Regions from separate parts of the Azonexus sp. GW821-FHT04F04 genome, predicted to be linked through region 1. Evidence: predicted binding sites of a transcription regulator. Region 1 holds the regulator's gene; the other holds the start of a gene.

Region 1 (7,814 bases):
ATTGTCTCGTCGCCTGTTGTTTGTGCATTGTCGATAATCAGAACGAGGTCGCTTTCCACGGTCGACCGGAAAATTTGGTCTAAAACGAAATCACGCATCAACCTGAATAAGACAAAAATCATGAGACAAAACCCGAAGCGCCTTGCCGTTATCCTCGCTGCTACTTTTCCCTGCCTCGGCCTCGCCGCCGAAACAGCGCTGACGCTTGATTCGGTCGTCGTCAGCGGCAGCCGGGTCGAGCACAATACCTTCGACCTGCCGGCTGCCGTCGATGTTGTCGACGCTGCCCGCATCGGCGCCGATCAGGCGCGGGTCAATGCTTCGGAAGCGCTGGCGGCGGTGCCCGGCATCACTGTGCAGAACCGTCAGAACTATGCGCAGGATCTGCAGATTTCGTCGCGCGGGTTCGGAGCCCGGTCGGCCTTTGGCGTGCGCGGCATTCGTCTGATTTCCGACGGCATTCCGGCCTCGATGCCGGATGGCCAGGGGCAGGCGGCCACCTTCAACCTCGATCGCGCCGAACGCATCGAAGTGCTGCGCGGACCGATGGCCGTGGTTTATGGCAACCATGCTGGTGGCGTCATCCAGATGTTTACGCCGGACGGCAAGGGCGCGCCGAGTGTCGAAGGCAGCCTCGTCGCCGGCAGCAACAATACCTGGAAGCAGGACGTCAGCGCCCAGGGCGAAGTCGGCGGCCTCGGTTATGTCATAGACGCCTCACATTTCACCACCGACGGCTATCGCGCCCACAGCAAGGCCGAACGCGACCAGACCATGGTCAAGCTGACCTACCGGCCGAGCCAGGACGGCAAGCTGACTTTCATCGCCAACAGCTTCAAGCAGACGGCCGAAGACCCGCAAGGCCAGACCTGGGCAGGCTACCAGGCTGATCCGCGCAGCGTTGCCCAGCCGGCGCTTGACTACAACACGCGCAAGAGCATCGACCACATGCAGGGCGGGCTGACCTACGAGCACCGTTTTGGCGATCATTCGGTGCAGGCCTCGGCCTACGCCGGGCAGCGCTCGACCATTCAGTACCAGTCGATTCCGCCCGGCCCGCAAGGCAATCCGAAGCACTCCGGCGGCATCATCGATTTTGACCGTGACTTCGCTGGTGCCTCGACGCGCTGGATCGGCCGCTTCCAGCTGGCCGGCGGCAAGCTGACGACGACGGTCGGGGTCGACTACGAGCAGTCGATCGACAACCGGCGCGGTTACGAGAATTTCATCGGCGCCACGCTCGGCGTCAAGGGCGTCCAGCGTCGCGCCGAAGAGGATCGCGTCGCCAGCTTCGACCAGTACGCCCAGGCCGAATGGCAGGGCGAGCGCTGGACCTTCAGTGGTGGCGTTCGCCACAGCCAGGTTTCATTCAACGTCAAGGACGCCTATCTGAGCAACGGCAACGATGGTGGCAGCGTCAGCTACGAGAAGACGACGCCGACCATCGCCGCGATGTTCCGCCTGACGCCAACGGTGAACATCTACGCCAGCGCGGCGCGCGGCTTCGAGGCGCCGACTTTCAACGAGTTGTTCTATTCCGGACCCGGCGGCACCTTCAGCTACAACCTAAAGCCGTCGACCAGTACGCACTACGAAACCGGTCTCAAGGCCTTTATCGGCAACGATAGTCGGATTGACGTGGCGGTCTTCCAGATCGAAACCGAGGATGAACTGGTCGTCGATTCGGCCTCCGGGGGCCGGACAACCTACCGCAATGCAGGCCAGACCCTGCGCCGTGGTCTCGAAGCCGGGCTCGACAGCCGCTGGGCCAACAACCTGTCGACCCGCATCGCCTATACCTTCCTCGACGCCCGTTACGACGAAGCCTTCACCACCTCGTCCGGACTGATCAATGCTGACAACCGTCTGCCCGGCGTTCCTGCCCAGAGCCTGTTCGGCGAACTGGCCTGGAAACATCCGGCCAGCGGCTTCCATGCCGCCGTCGAGGGCATCGCCCGGAGCAAGGTTTACGTCGAGGACACCAACACCAGGCAGGCAGCGCCGGGCTACGCCATCGCCAACCTGCGCTTCGGTGTCGACCGCAAGGTCGGCGACCTCAACCTGCGTACCTTCCTGCGCTTTGACAACATTTTCGATCGCCAGTACGTCGGCTCGGTCATCGTCGGCGACGGCAACAGCCGCTACTACGAAGCGGCGCCGGGGCGCACCTGGCTGGCCGGCGTGAGCGCGCGATATACTTTTTGAGCACCTCCATTCCCCCGCTCAAGCCCGGCCCCGGTCGGGCTTTTTTACGCCTGCTGAAACGCTGAACACTGTTTCGTTTTGGCTCAGCGACGCAGCAATTGTCCAGAAACTGAACGCGTCAGCATGTTCGGATGATTGCCACGGTCAACCGGGAAAAAGGCCTGAAATCCAAGTGCTAGCGGACTTTGCAGAAAAATCACGGGGTTTTTTGACGGGCTGGCACGGCCTTCGCAATTACATAGCGCGGAACACTGCCCTCGGGGTTGGGAGAGGGAAGATTCGTACGGAGCGGTACTCGCTTCGGGGTTCATTCACACAAAAGATGATTGAGGAGCAATTCAATGCAGAAAAAACTTATCGCGCTGGCTGTTGCAGCTGTTACGTCCGGTGCAGCCTTCGCACAATCCAACGTCACCATCTACGGTAACGTCGATATGGGTGTCATGTTCCGTCAAGGCAGCAACGGCGCAGTCGCCAGCGGCCAGTCGCAGTACGACCTGCAAAGCGCTGCTTCGCAGAGCCACATCGGCTTCAAGGGCGTCGAGGATCTGGGCAACGGCCTCAAGGCCCTGTTCGACCTGCAATACCGCATCAGCCCGGACACCAGTACCGGCCTGGCTTCTGCCGGCCACCAGTACGTCGGCGTGACCGGCGGTTTCGGTACTGCCGTTGCCGGTTACCTCGACGGCATCCGTTACGGCATCTACGGCAAGTACAGCCCGTTCGGCAACTACTCGGTCGCCAGCCTGACCTCGATGACCACCCAGTACGACCGCGCAGCCAACGCCATCGCCTACATCTCGCCGTCCTTCAGCGGCTTCACCGTGATCCTGGCCACCGCCACCAACACCCAGGGCGCCGAAGGCAGCCTGAATGCCGTCCACTCGCCGATGACCGCGACCACCACGGGCAACAACGGTGACGACCGTCTGCTGTCGGCCAACCTGATCTACGCCAACGGCCCGCTGAGCATCGATCTCGACTATGAAACCACCCGGGCCGTCGGTTACGACAATTCCCGCCTCTACGTTGCCACCGCCGGCGCTTCCTACGACTTCGGCGTAGTCAAGGTCAGCGGCGTCTATGACGTCATCAAGGGCGATGTGAACTCGTTCATCGGCGGCAACACGACCTTCGCTACCGCTGCCTTCGGTCTGGCGGCCAACCAGAAGTATGATCGTCGCAACTGGTTCATCGGCGCCACCGTGCCGGTCGGCAAGTTCTCCGTGCTCGGCATGTTCGGCCAGGTCAAGGACAAGACCCTGACCGACCGCGATGCCTGGAAGATCGGCCTCGGCGCACGCTACGCCCTGTCCAAGCGTACCGAACTGTACGCTGACTACGCGCACATCAAGAACGACACCAATGCGGCCTACACCATCAACCCGATGGGCAACAGCTCCGGTACCAGCGCCGGCATCAACGGCCTGGCCATCGGTATGAAGCACTCGTTCTAAATCGCTGATTTGCCCGGACGGTTCGCTTTTCCATTGAAGCGTCCAGGCAACGAACTCTTGCGTCAGATGTTTTCTGTACATCTGTTTGGGACGTCCCACGGGGCGTCCCATTTTTTTCTGGTTTTCCTGTTGCTGCTCGGGATTTCCCTGCCAACGGTCGCAGACGACGCCGTCGTCGTCACGGTGAGCAATTCCGATTTCCGGACCGCCCACGACGGGCTGATCGAAGCTATCGAGAGCGAAGGCCTAGTGGTCGGCAGCATCCTGCCGTTTCGCGACATGCTGGCCCGCACCGCTGTCGGCGGCAGCGCGATTCCTTACGGCGAAGCGGAAATCATCCAGTTCTGCAGCAGCCTGCTGGCCGCTGAGTTGGTCCGCGAAGACCCTCGGCAATTGACGCTATGCCCGCTGTCCATTGCCCTGTATTCATTGGTAGGAAAGCCGACCGAGATCCACTTGGCGTATCGTTCGCCTGGCGGCTCGACGGCAGGCCGGCAGCGTGCCGAATCGTTGTTACAGAGGATTGTCCTGCGCGCAGCGGAACTAGCCCGCCTGCGCTGGTAGAAGCCTCGCTCAGGAGGCGCGGTGGTTCATCAGGGCTTTCAGCCCGTTCACGTTCAGGATGCGAATGTGTTTCTGCTGAACGGCGATATGGCCTTCTTCCTGGAAGCGGGAGAAAGCGCGAGACACCGTTTCGAGCTTGAGGCCGAGGTAGCTGCCGATTTCCTCGCGCGTCATTCGCAGGTAAAACTCGGCGTGCGAAAAGCCGCGCGCCGTGAAGCGCTGTGACAGATTGAGCAGGAAGGCAGCCAGTCGTTCCTCGGCGCGCATCGTGCCAAGCAACATCATGACGCCGTGGTCGCGGACGATTTCCCGGCTCATCACCTTGTGGAAATGATGCTGCAGCGTGTGGATCTCCCGCGACAGGCCTTCCAGGCGCGAGAACGGAATGGCGCAAATCTCGCTGTCTTCGAGCGCGATGGCATTGCAGGTGTGGTGTTCGGTACTGATGCCATCGAGGCCGAGCAATTCGCCGGCCATCTGGAAGCCGGTTACCTGGTCGCGTCCATCTTCAAGCAGCACATCGGTCTTGAAGAAGCCGCTGCGAATCGCATAGATGGCATCAAAAACTTCGCCGGCACGGTAGAGGTGGTCGCCGCGCTTGATCCGACGGCGGGTCGATACCAGATCATCAAGACGTTCCAGTTCTTCGAGGCTGAGACCGTACGGCAGGCACAGTTCGCGCAGGTTACAATTGGAACAGGCTGTCTTGATAACAGACAGCGTGACTTCCTGATTTAACGGGTGTGTTTGAGCCATTCGCAACCTGCATTCGCTTGATCCAAGTCAACCATAAAATCGAACCTTCCGAACATAATCAGACCTACTTTTAGTGGCTGGCCTAATGAATTTCGCAACTGAAAACCTCGTATTCGATCCCCAGATCATCCGCCGTTTTGATGTCAACGGCCCCCGTTACACGTCTTATCCGACGGCCGATCGCTTTGTCGAGGCCTTCGATTCTGAGGCAGCGAAAGTCTGGCTTGGCAAACGGAATATCGGCGGCATAAGCCGACCTCTCTCATTATACTTCCACATACCTTTCTGTAACACTATTTGCTACTACTGCGCGTGTAACAAAATTATCACCAAGGATCACGGGCGTAGCGCGAAATATCTCCGGTATCTGGCAAAGGAGCTGGATATCCAGGCTGCGGCGCTGGAAGGTCGCGATGGTGAGCACGAAGTTATCCAGCTGCATTGGGGTGGCGGTACACCAACCTTCCTGTCGCACGATGAAATGCGCCAACTGATGGGTGAAACGCGCAAGCACTTCAAGCTGCTTGAGGGCGGCGAATACTCTATCGAAGTCGATCCGCGCAAGGTCGATACGGCGACCGTTGCGCTACTCGGCGAACTCGGCTTCAACCGGATGAGCGTTGGTGTCCAGGATTTCGATGAAAAAGTCCAGGTCGCTGTCAATCGCGTGCAGAGCGAGGAAGAAACCTACAGCGTGATCCGCGATGCACGGGCCAACGGTTTCAAATCGGTTTCTGTGGACCTGATCTACGGCTTGCCGCACCAGACTGTCATGGGTTTCAACCGGACCATCGAGCGGGTATTGGCGATGGATCCGGATCGCCTGTCGATCTACAACTACGCGCACATGCCGAGCATGTTCAAGCCGCAGCGCCGGATCAACGATGCCGATCTGCCGTCGGCCGATACCAAGTTGCAGATTCTGGCGCTGGCCATCAAGAAACTGACCGATGCAGGCTACGTTTTCATCGGCATGGACCACTTTGCCAAGCCCGATGATGAACTGGCTGTTGCTCAGCGCCAAGGCCGCCTGCACCGCAATTTTCAGGGCTATTCGACGTATGCCGACTGCGACATGCTGTCTTTCGGCATTTCGTCGATCAGCAAGGTCGGGCCGAGCTACTACCAGAATGTCAAGACCGCCGATGAGTACTACGATGCGCTCGATACTGGCTCCCTGCCGGTGTTCCGTGGCATCGAACTGACGGCTGACGACATTCTGCGTCGCTCCATCATCCAGGCCCTGATGTGCCATTTCGAATTGTCCATTGAAAGCATTGAAAGCGCTCACCTGATCGACTTCCGCGAGTATTTTGCAGCAGAGCTGGAAGACATGAAGGAAATGGAGCGGGCCGGGTTGCTCAAGATCGACCGCGAATGGATCACTGTCCTGCCGCCGGGACGTCTTCTGGTGCGCATCATTTCGATGGTCTTCGACCGCTATCTGCGGGCTGGTCGCCAGCGGGCGACTTACTCCAAAGTTATCTGAGCGGTGTGCAGCAATCAAAGCGGGCAGTTAAACTGCCCGCTTTGCTTTTGTTGATTCTGTTCGATGCCTGATTCCGGTTTTCTCGCACTTTTTCTTGTTGGTCTGCTCGGCGGGACCCATTGCGTCGGCATGTGTGGCGGCATTGTTGGCGCCTTGTCGATGGGCGTCACGGCGCGCTGGTCGATGCATTTCACCTACAACGGTGGGCGCATCCTGTCCTATGGCGTGGCCGGCGCCATTGCCGGGGCTCTCGGGGCGGCCAGCATGGGCCTGGAGGGGCAGGTTCCGGCCCGGCTGATTCTTTATTTCATTGCCAATCTGATGCTGGTGGCCCTTGGCCTTTACCTGCTCGGTGTAACGCGGGCGCTGGCTTTCACCGAACGTGCCGGACAAAAACTGTGGATCCATCTGCAACCGCTGACCCGGCGGTTTCTGCCGGCACGCAATGTTGGCCAGGCTTTTCCGCTTGGCCTGCTCTGGGGCTGGTTGCCTTGCGGTCTGGTCTATAGCGCGCTGGCCAGCGCGCTGACGGCAGGTTCGGCGACGCGTGGCGGCCTGATGATGCTGGCGTTTGGCCTCGGAACCCTACCTAATCTATTGTTGGCTGGCATCGTCCTGGCGCGACTGAACGAATTCGTCCGGCGGCCGGTCGTACGTACCCTGTCCGGCCTGTTGGTGCTAGGCTTTGGCCTATATGGATTCGTCGGCCTGATCTATTTGTCAGGCCAGCTTTAGTCGGGAAATGACATCATGAAAATCCTGTTGCCGGTTGATGGTTCCGAATGTTCCTTGCGCGCGGTTGATCACCTGATTACCCACGTCAGCTGGTTTCGCGACGTGCCGGAAATTCACCTGCTGCACGTCCATGCGCCGATTCCGATTGGTCGCGTGCAAGCCCATGTCGGCAAGGAAACGCTGCATGCCTATTATCTGGAAGAGGGACAGGAGCATCTGGCCGCGGCCCAGAAAAAGCTGGACGCGGCCGGGCGTTTTCATACGACGCACATTCACGTCGGCCAGCCAGCCGAGGTGATTGCCAGGGTGGCTGGCGATTTGGCCTGTGATCTGATCGTCATGGGGTCGCATGGCTGGGGCGGTATTGCCGGGCTGGTCATGGGGTCCGTGGCGAGCCGGACTTTGCATCTGGCGCCTTGTCCTGTTCTGCTGGTCAAATGACTGAGTCCGAAACGGGCCGGGTCGTCGAGTTTGCCATTGGTGGCATGACCTGCGCAGCCTGTTCGGCGCGCCTCGAGAAGGTACTCAACCGCCAGGCTGGCATGCAGGCCAACGTCAATCTGGCGGCCGAACGGGCGCGAGTTCGCCTTGCGGCCGGAGCTGATGAA
Region 2 (7,814 bases), on a different contig from region 1:
GTAATAGGCATTCAAGATGGATTTTCAGATGCCAAAGTGGGGGATTTCGAATGCGCCTTGTTGCCCGTATGGATCGGCTACTGTAGAATTCGCGGCCTTGGTTTGCCGCTTTAGCTCAGTTGGTAGAGCAGTTCATTCGTAATGAAAAGGTCGCCAGTTCGATTCCGGCAAGCGGCACCATCTTGATTTAGCCCACTTCGTGTGGGCTTTTTCATTTCCGGTGGTGCAGTTTATTCGAGACTGAGCGTTACCCGATTGCGGCCAGCATTCTTGGCGGCGTACAGACAGGAATCGGCCGTTTTAACCAATTGATGCGGCGCTTTGTCCGCGCTCGGGTGCGTGCTGGCAACGCCGAAGCTGCACGAGACGCGGCCATCGATACCGCGTTCGTGCGGGATGCACAGGTCGCGGGCTGATTGACGCATACGTTCGGCCACTGCGTAGGCGCCAGTGGCATCGGTGCCGGGCAGAATGGCAACGAACTCTTCGCCGCCGTAGCGAGCGACGGTGTCTTCGACACGAAACAGCGATTCGCTGAGCGAACTGGCCACCGCCTTCAGGCAGAAGTCGCCGGCCTGATGCCCATAGATGTCATTGAACTGCTTGAAGAAGTCGACATCGCTGAGCACGATGCTGAGCGGGGTGTCATTGCGGATGCAGCGCTTCCACTCAACCGCCAGGGTGTCATCGAAGTGGCGTCTATTGGGTATGCCGGTCAGGCTATCGAGAATGGCGATTTCCTTGAGCTGTCTATGTACTTCACAGATTTCCTGTTGCCGGGTTGAAATCCGCAACATGGCGCGTACCTTGGCCAGCAGTACTACTTCCGAGACTGGTTTGGACAGGAAGTCGTCGCCGCCGGCCAGGATTCCCTGGGCGAGCGTGTCTTCATCGGTGACCGAGGAGAGGAAGACGATCGGCGTCCATGGCGAAATTCCCGTCTCGATTCTGGATAGTTCCCAGGCGCGGATTTTTCGTGTCAGCTCGATGCCATTGGTGTCTTGCTGGGTGGTGTCGAGCAGCACCAGGCTGGGCCAGGCTTCGCGGAATATCTGCAGAGCAGTCTCGCCGTCGCCGGTGGCCATGGTCCGGACCTCCGGCAATTGGCGAAGGCACTCGCAGATCAATGCCCTGTTGCTTGCCGACGGGTCGATGACGAGTACGGTCGGCCTGCTTCTGTCGGGTGCGATCTGCTCGGACATGATCGGGTTGCCTTGAATGGTCTGGATACTTATCGATCATAGCACTGCGTAATGCAGAGATCGAAAGTGAAGGCATTTTCGATCGTCACATCGAGGAGTAATATGTGCCTTCTTTCCATACGGTACCGTCTGGAAAATGACAAATATTCAGGAGATGGTTGCGATGCAAATTCAGGACAAAGTATTTCTGGTAACCGGCGCGGGTTCCGGGCTGGGCGCGGCGACGGCGTGTGCTTTGGTGGAAGCCGGGGCGAAAGTGGTGTTGGTTGACCTGAATCGTCAGGCGGGCGAAAAGATGGCGACTGAACTGGGTGCAAACACCTGTTTTGTCGAAACGGATGTGGCCAACGAGACTTCTGCGGTCAACGCGATAAATACGGCGATTTCCAAATTCGGTGCGCTGCATGGTCTGGTGAACTGTGCCGGTGTCGCGCCGGCCGAGAAGGTTCTTGGCAAGGAAGGGCCGCATCGGTTGGAGAGTTTTGCCAAGGTAATCAACATCAATCTAGTCGGCACCTTCAACATGATCCGCCTGGCGGCTGATGCAATGATGAAACACGAGCCGGATGCCGGTGGCGAACGCGGCGTGATAATCAATACCGCCTCCGTTGCCGCCTATGAAGGTCAGCTTGGGCAGGCGGCCTACGCGGCCTCGAAAGGCGGCATCGTGGCGCTGACCCTGCCGGTCGCTCGTGAACTGGCACGCAGCGGCATCCGTTGCATGACCATCGCCCCGGGCATCATGGAAACGCCGATGCTGCTCGGCATGCCGCCCGAGGTGCAGGACTCGCTGAATAAAATGGTGCCGTTCCCGACTCGCATGGGCAAACCGGCCGAGTACGCGGCGCTGGTTCGGCACATCGCCGAGAACGCGTACCTGAATGGTGAAGTCATCCGGCTGGATGGCGCCATCCGGATGGGCGTCAAATAAACTATACTTCGGCTCTGTCCTTGACCCAAAAGGCACTTCGGTGCCTTTTTATTTGATGCCCCCCGCCTCCTGCTATCACTGTGGCCTGCCGATTCCCGACGATGTTGATCTGTCGGTGAAGATAGACAGCCAGCCGCGGGCCATGTGCTGTTTTGGCTGCCAGGCCGTGGCGCAATCGATTGTCGATAACGGGCTGGCCGACTATTACCGCAGCCGCGATGCGATGCCCGAGTCGCCGCGCGAAGCCATGCCGGCGATTCTCGAACAACTGGTCATGTACGACCACGCCGAATTCCAGAAAAGCTTTGTCAAGGAGCTTGGTCAAAACGAGCGCGAGGCGTCGCTGCTGCTTGAGGGCATCACCTGTTCCGCCTGTATCTGGCTGAACGAGCAGCATGTTGGCCGATTGCCCGGTGTGATGGCCGTCAATATCAACTACACGACCCGCCGAGCCCGCGTGCGCTGGGACGAAACCCGCATCAAGCTCTCGGATATTCTCAGCGCCATCGCTGCCATCGGTTATCGCGCCTACCCGTACGATGCGGCCAAAAACGAGGAAATTTCCCGCAAGGAACGGCGTGAAGCCATGTGGCGCCTGTGGGTTGCCGGCTTCGGCATGATGCAGGTAATGATGTATGCCTACCCGGTCTATATTGCCGACGGCGACATGGCGCCCGACATCGAAAGCCTCATGCGCTGGGCCAGCATGCTGCTGACCATGCCGGTCATCTTTTATTCCTCGGCACCTTTCTTCCGCAACGCCTGGCGCGATATCAAGCTGCGCCGCGTCGGCATGGATGTGCCGGTGGCACTAGGTGTTGGCGCCGCTTTCATTGCCAGTTGCTGGGCAACATTTATGCAGGCCGGCGAGGTCTACTTCGATTCGGTCACCATGTTCATCTTCTTTTTGCTGGGTGGCCGCTATCTGGAAATGACGGCGCGCCAGAAGGCAGTCAGCGTCACCGAGGCGCTGGCCCGCCTGCTGCCTGCCTTTGCTCAAAAAATACCGAAATTTCCGGTTGACCGTAACACTGAGCAATGTGTTGTCGCCGATTTGCGCCCGGGCGACTACGTCATGGTTCGGGCTGGAGAGATTGTACCGGCGGACGGCCGGGTAATCGAAGGTGTCAGTTGCGCCAACGAGGCGTTGCTGACGGGGGAAAGCAAACCGGTGCCTAAGTCGCCCGGCGAGGCGGTGACCGGTGGGTCGATCAATGCCGAAAGCCCTTTGGTTGTGCAAGTCGAGCAAGTTGGCGAGGGAACGCGTCTGTCAGCGATCATCCAGTTGATGGAGCGGGCGGCTGCTGAAAAACCGAAAATCGTCGTTCTGGCTGATCGCATCGCCAGCTATTTCGTCGCGGTTCTGCTTGCCGTGGCGATTCTGGTCGCCGTCGGCTGGTATATCGTCGATCCATCGAAAGCATTGTGGATTACCGTTTCAGTGCTTGTTGTTACTTGCCCATGCGCACTTTCGCTGGCGACGCCGATCGCCCTGACAGTGTCGGCGGGCGCCTTGGCGAAGGATGGCTTGCTGGTAACGCGCGGCCACGCCATTGAAACACTGGCGCGGGCAACTCATTTTGTCTTTGATAAAACGGGCACGTTAACGACAGGGCGGATGCATCTGGTGGATGTCCTCCCAACCGCCGGCGAGAGTCGGGAAACCTGTCTTGCCATGGCGGCCGCACTTGAGCACGCCTCTGAACACCCGGTGGCCACTGCACTTCGTCTGGCTGCCGGGGAAGAGTTGCCTGTTACTTCGGCAGTGTTCAGTGAGCCCGGGCAGGGTATCGAAGCCCTCGTTGGCGGCCGCCGTTGCCGAATCGGCCGCCCTGATTACGCGCTGGCCCTGAGCGATGCCAAACTGCAGGACACCGCAGCCGGCTGGCTGGAAAGCGGTGATACGGTTGTCGCTCTTGCTGATCAAACCGGCTGTCTTGCACTGTTTCGGATCGGTGACGAATTGCGCCAAGAGTCGGCTGAGTTGATTTCGGAACTGCGTAATGCCGGGAAGAAAGTCATTCTCCTGACGGGGGATGCGCCTGCCGTGGCGCATCTGGTTGCCGGCAAGCTCGGCATCACTGATGTCAGGGCCGGGGTTACCCCGCAGGGCAAGCACGATTGCGTCACCGGGCTCCAGGCTGAAGGCGCCATCGTCGCCATGCTTGGCGATGGCGTCAATGACGCGCCGGTGCTGGCTCAGGCGCAGGTGTCGGTCGCCATGGGAGGGGGGGCGCAGCTGGCAAGGACTCAGTCCGATTTCATCCTGCTCTCCGAGAATCTGGATCATTTGCGTCACGGCCTGCGGCGTGCCCGGAAAACCCTGCAAGTAATTCACCAGAATCTTTGGTGGTCCTTCGCGTACAATTTTGTTGCCCTGCCATTGGCCATTACCGGCTACGTAACCCCTTGGATTGCCGGCATCGGCATGTCGGCCAGCTCTTTGCTGGTCGTCCTTAATTCACTGCGCATTCAGCGTGTGGAGACAGATTGATGGAAAGCGTATATCTCCTCATCCCGGTATCGGTCATCCTTGTCTTTGGGATCGCCATCGCCTTTTGGTGGTCAGTGCGGAGCGGGCAATTCGATGACCTCGAGGGGCCCGGATTTCGTGTTTTGATGGACGAGGATCAGCCAAAGCCACTCGACGATACCAAGGAAGCCACCAAACGAGACAATGTTTGACCTGTGTCAACGCTAGGGGCGCTGACACTTGGCATAGTTATTACATTGTGAAGCGGAAGCTTTGCAGCGATTCTCTGTTGGGGTTGGGGTGCGTTACGACGCACCCTTTTTTTGTCCACGCCTAGGGGATCCCATGCTGCGCCTAGATATTACGGACTATCTGCCTTAGATAATAGGTAGGTTGATCTAGGTCAAAACACTGCCCCTGAACTAGAATAACATCGCTTTCCATGTGCCCCCTTGGGTTAAGGGAGGTGGGCATTCCGTTTTTTCTTTACGAGAGGTGGGTTCATGTCTGGAACGAAAACCACATATAACGATAAAGTCGTACGGCAATTCGCTGTCATGACTGTTATTTGGGGCATTGTTGGCATGCTGGTTGGTGTCATCATTGCTGCGCAGTTGGTCTGGCCGGAGCTGAATATTGGCTTCCTGCACTTTGGTCGTTTGCGTCCGTTGCATACCAACGCAGTTATTTTTGCATTTGGTGGTTGCGCCCTGTTTGCAACGTCTTACTGGTGTGTTCAACGCACATCGCACGCCCGTTTGTGGGGCGGTCCGCTGGTTCCCTTTACTTTCTGGGGCTGGCAACTTGTCATTCTGCTCGCAGCGATTTCTTTGCCGTTGGGTTTTACCCAGGGTAAGGAGTATGCCGAGCTGGAGTGGCCGATCGATATCCTGATCACGTTGGTCTGGGTTTCGTACGCGCTTGTATTCTTCGGTACCATCGGCAAGCGCACCGTTTCGCATATCTATGTGGCGAACTGGTTCTTCGGCGCGTTCATCATCGCCGTTGCGCTGCTGCATCTGGTTAATAGTGCTGCTGTGCCGGTTACGCTGACCAAGTCCTATTCGGCCTATGCCGGTGTTCAGGATGCCATGATCCAGTGGTGGTACGGTCACAATGCGGTGGGCTTCTTCCTGACAGCAGGCTTCCTTGGCATGATGTACTACTTCGTGCCGAAGCAGGCGGGTCGCCCGGTTTACTCCTATCGTTTGTCAGTGGTTCACTTCTGGGCGCTGATCTTTACGTACATGTGGGCGGGTCCGCACCACCTGCACTACACTGCACTGCCTGACTGGACGCAGTCCGTCGGTATGGTTTTCTCGCTGATTCTGCTGGCTCCGTCTTGGGGTGGCATGATCAACGGCATCATGACCCTGTCGGGTGCCTGGCATAAGCTGCGCGACGATCCTATCCTGAAGTTCCTGATCACTTCGCTGTCCTTCTACGGTATGTCCACGTTCGAAGGTCCGATGATGTCGATCAAGACGGTCAATGCGCTGTCGCACTACACGGACTGGACTGTCGGTCACGTTCACTCAGGCGCTCTGGGCTGGGTGGCCATGGTTTCCATCGGTTCAATTTACTACCTGCTGCCGAAGCTCTTTGGCAAGTCCGAGATGTATAGCACCAAGCTGATGACGACCCACTTCTGGATCGCCACCATTGGTACCGTACTTTATATCGCTTCTACGTGGATCTCGGGGGTGATGCAGGGCCTGATGTGGCGCGCTGTCAATGCCGACGGTACGCTGGCTTACAGTTTCGTTGAGTCCGTCAAGGGATCCTATCCGTTCTGGGCGATCCGTTGGTTGGGTGGTGTCCTGTTCCTGTCCGGTATGCTGATCATGGCTTACAACATGTTCAAGACCATGGCTGGTGGCAAGACACAGGACATGCCGGTGATCGCTCCGGCCGGTCATCACGCCTGATTAGGGAGAGATAACAATGCTAAAGCATGAGCAAATTGAAAAAAGCGTAGTCCTGCTGATTGTGCTGACGTTGCTTACCGTGATTTGGGGTGGTCTGCTCGAAATCGTTCCGCTGTTCTTCCAGAAATCGACCACGACTCCGGTTGAGGGCGTCAAGCCTTACGATGCTGTTCGTCTGGCTGGCCGTGACGTTTATCTTCGCGAGGGCTGTTTTCTTTGCCATTCGCAGATGATTCGTCCGTTCCGCGCCGAAACCGAGCGTTACGGTCACTATTCTGTTGCCGGTGAGTACGTTTATGATCACCCGTTCCAGTGGGGCTCTAAGCGTACAGGTCCGGATATTCACCGTGTTGGCGGTCGCTACTCTGATGAGTGGCAGCGTGCTCACCTGATGAATCCTCGTGATGTCGTGCCTGAGTCCAACATGCCGGCCTTCGCCTTTTTGGCTGGCAATAAGGCCAAGGATACGGTTGGCGCTGACATCGAGAAGAAGATGCAGGTTATGCGTGGTTTCGCCAATGCCCGCGGTATCCCCACCTATACGGATGAAGAGATCAAGGGTGCCAAGGCTGCCATCGGTGACAAGACCGAACTTGATGTCCTGATTGCCTACCTGCAGGGTATGGGTACGGCACTGAAGAACGTAAAGTAATAGCCATGGACATCAACGATCTGCGTTCCATAACCACAGTTGTCGGGTTGCTTTGCTTCCTCGGTATTGTGGGGTGGGCCTACGGCAGGGGTAGCAAGAAGGGGTTTGAGGAAGCTGCCAACTTGCCGTTCGCGGAGCATGATGATCAGGGTGCGGTGTCAACGCCGTCGCACCCCCGCTGAAAAAAAGGAAAGCAAATGAGCGATTTCGTTAGCGAATTTTGGAACATGTACGTGATTGTGATTGTGGTGGGTAGTATTCTCGCCTGCGCAATTCTTCTCTACATGCAGGGCAAAGCGACCTTTACGCCTGGCAAGACGATGGGGCACGTTTGGGATGAAACATTGGAGGAGTACAACAATCCAATGCCCAAGTGGTGGAGTTGGATGTTCATCATCACTGTGGTCTTCGCTTTTGTCTATCTCGCGCTGTATCCGGGCCTAGGTAACAACAAGGGGATGCTGGGCTGGACGTCCGGTGGTCAGCATAAGGCCGAAGTCGACAAGATGGATGCGACCGTCAAGCCTTTGTTTGACAAGTTCATGGCCATGGATGTCAAGGCTGTGGCCGGCGACAAGCAAGCCATGGAAATGGGCAAGCGTCTGTACCTGACCTACTGCATGCAGTG

What was found. The regulator FNR, encoded in region 1, switches genes on or off when oxygen is low (the NO sensors DNR and NnrR bind a similar motif). The targets are predictions, from matches to a motif close to TTGANCTAGNTCAA.
Region 2: ccoN (cytochrome-c oxidase, cbb3-type subunit I) is a predicted target of FNR. The motif match lies at 5,000-5,013, and genes of this name have one in related genera.

What each region holds. Positions count from the first base shown of each region.
Region 1 is NZ_JBWKSX010000005.1:53,937-61,750, reverse strand. It holds gene AC07TV_RS11635 (TonB-dependent receptor family protein) at 121-2,205, shown strand; gene AC07TV_RS11630 (porin) at 2,547-3,662, shown strand; gene AC07TV_RS11625 (DUF302 domain-containing protein) at 3,792-4,226, shown strand; gene fnr (fumarate/nitrate reduction transcriptional regulator Fnr) at 4,236-4,982, opposite strand; gene hemN (oxygen-independent coproporphyrinogen III oxidase) at 5,068-6,471, shown strand; gene AC07TV_RS11610 (sulfite exporter TauE/SafE family protein) at 6,535-7,206, shown strand; gene AC07TV_RS11605 (universal stress protein) at 7,222-7,647, shown strand; gene AC07TV_RS11600 (heavy metal translocating P-type ATPase) at 7,644-7,814, shown strand, end outside.
Region 2 is NZ_JBWKSX010000013.1:92,880-100,693, reverse strand. It holds tRNA gene AC07TV_RS20170 (tRNA-Thr) at 105-180, shown strand; gene AC07TV_RS20165 (GGDEF domain-containing response regulator) at 231-1,202, opposite strand; gene AC07TV_RS20160 (3-hydroxyacyl-CoA dehydrogenase) at 1,366-2,133, shown strand; gene AC07TV_RS20155 (heavy metal translocating P-type ATPase) at 2,189-4,627, shown strand; gene ccoS (cbb3-type cytochrome oxidase assembly protein CcoS) at 4,627-4,818, shown strand; gene ccoN (cytochrome-c oxidase, cbb3-type subunit I) at 5,110-6,534, shown strand; gene ccoO (cytochrome-c oxidase, cbb3-type subunit II) at 6,545-7,186, shown strand; gene AC07TV_RS20135 (cbb3-type cytochrome oxidase subunit 3) at 7,192-7,368, shown strand; gene ccoP (cytochrome-c oxidase, cbb3-type subunit III) at 7,384-7,814, shown strand, end outside.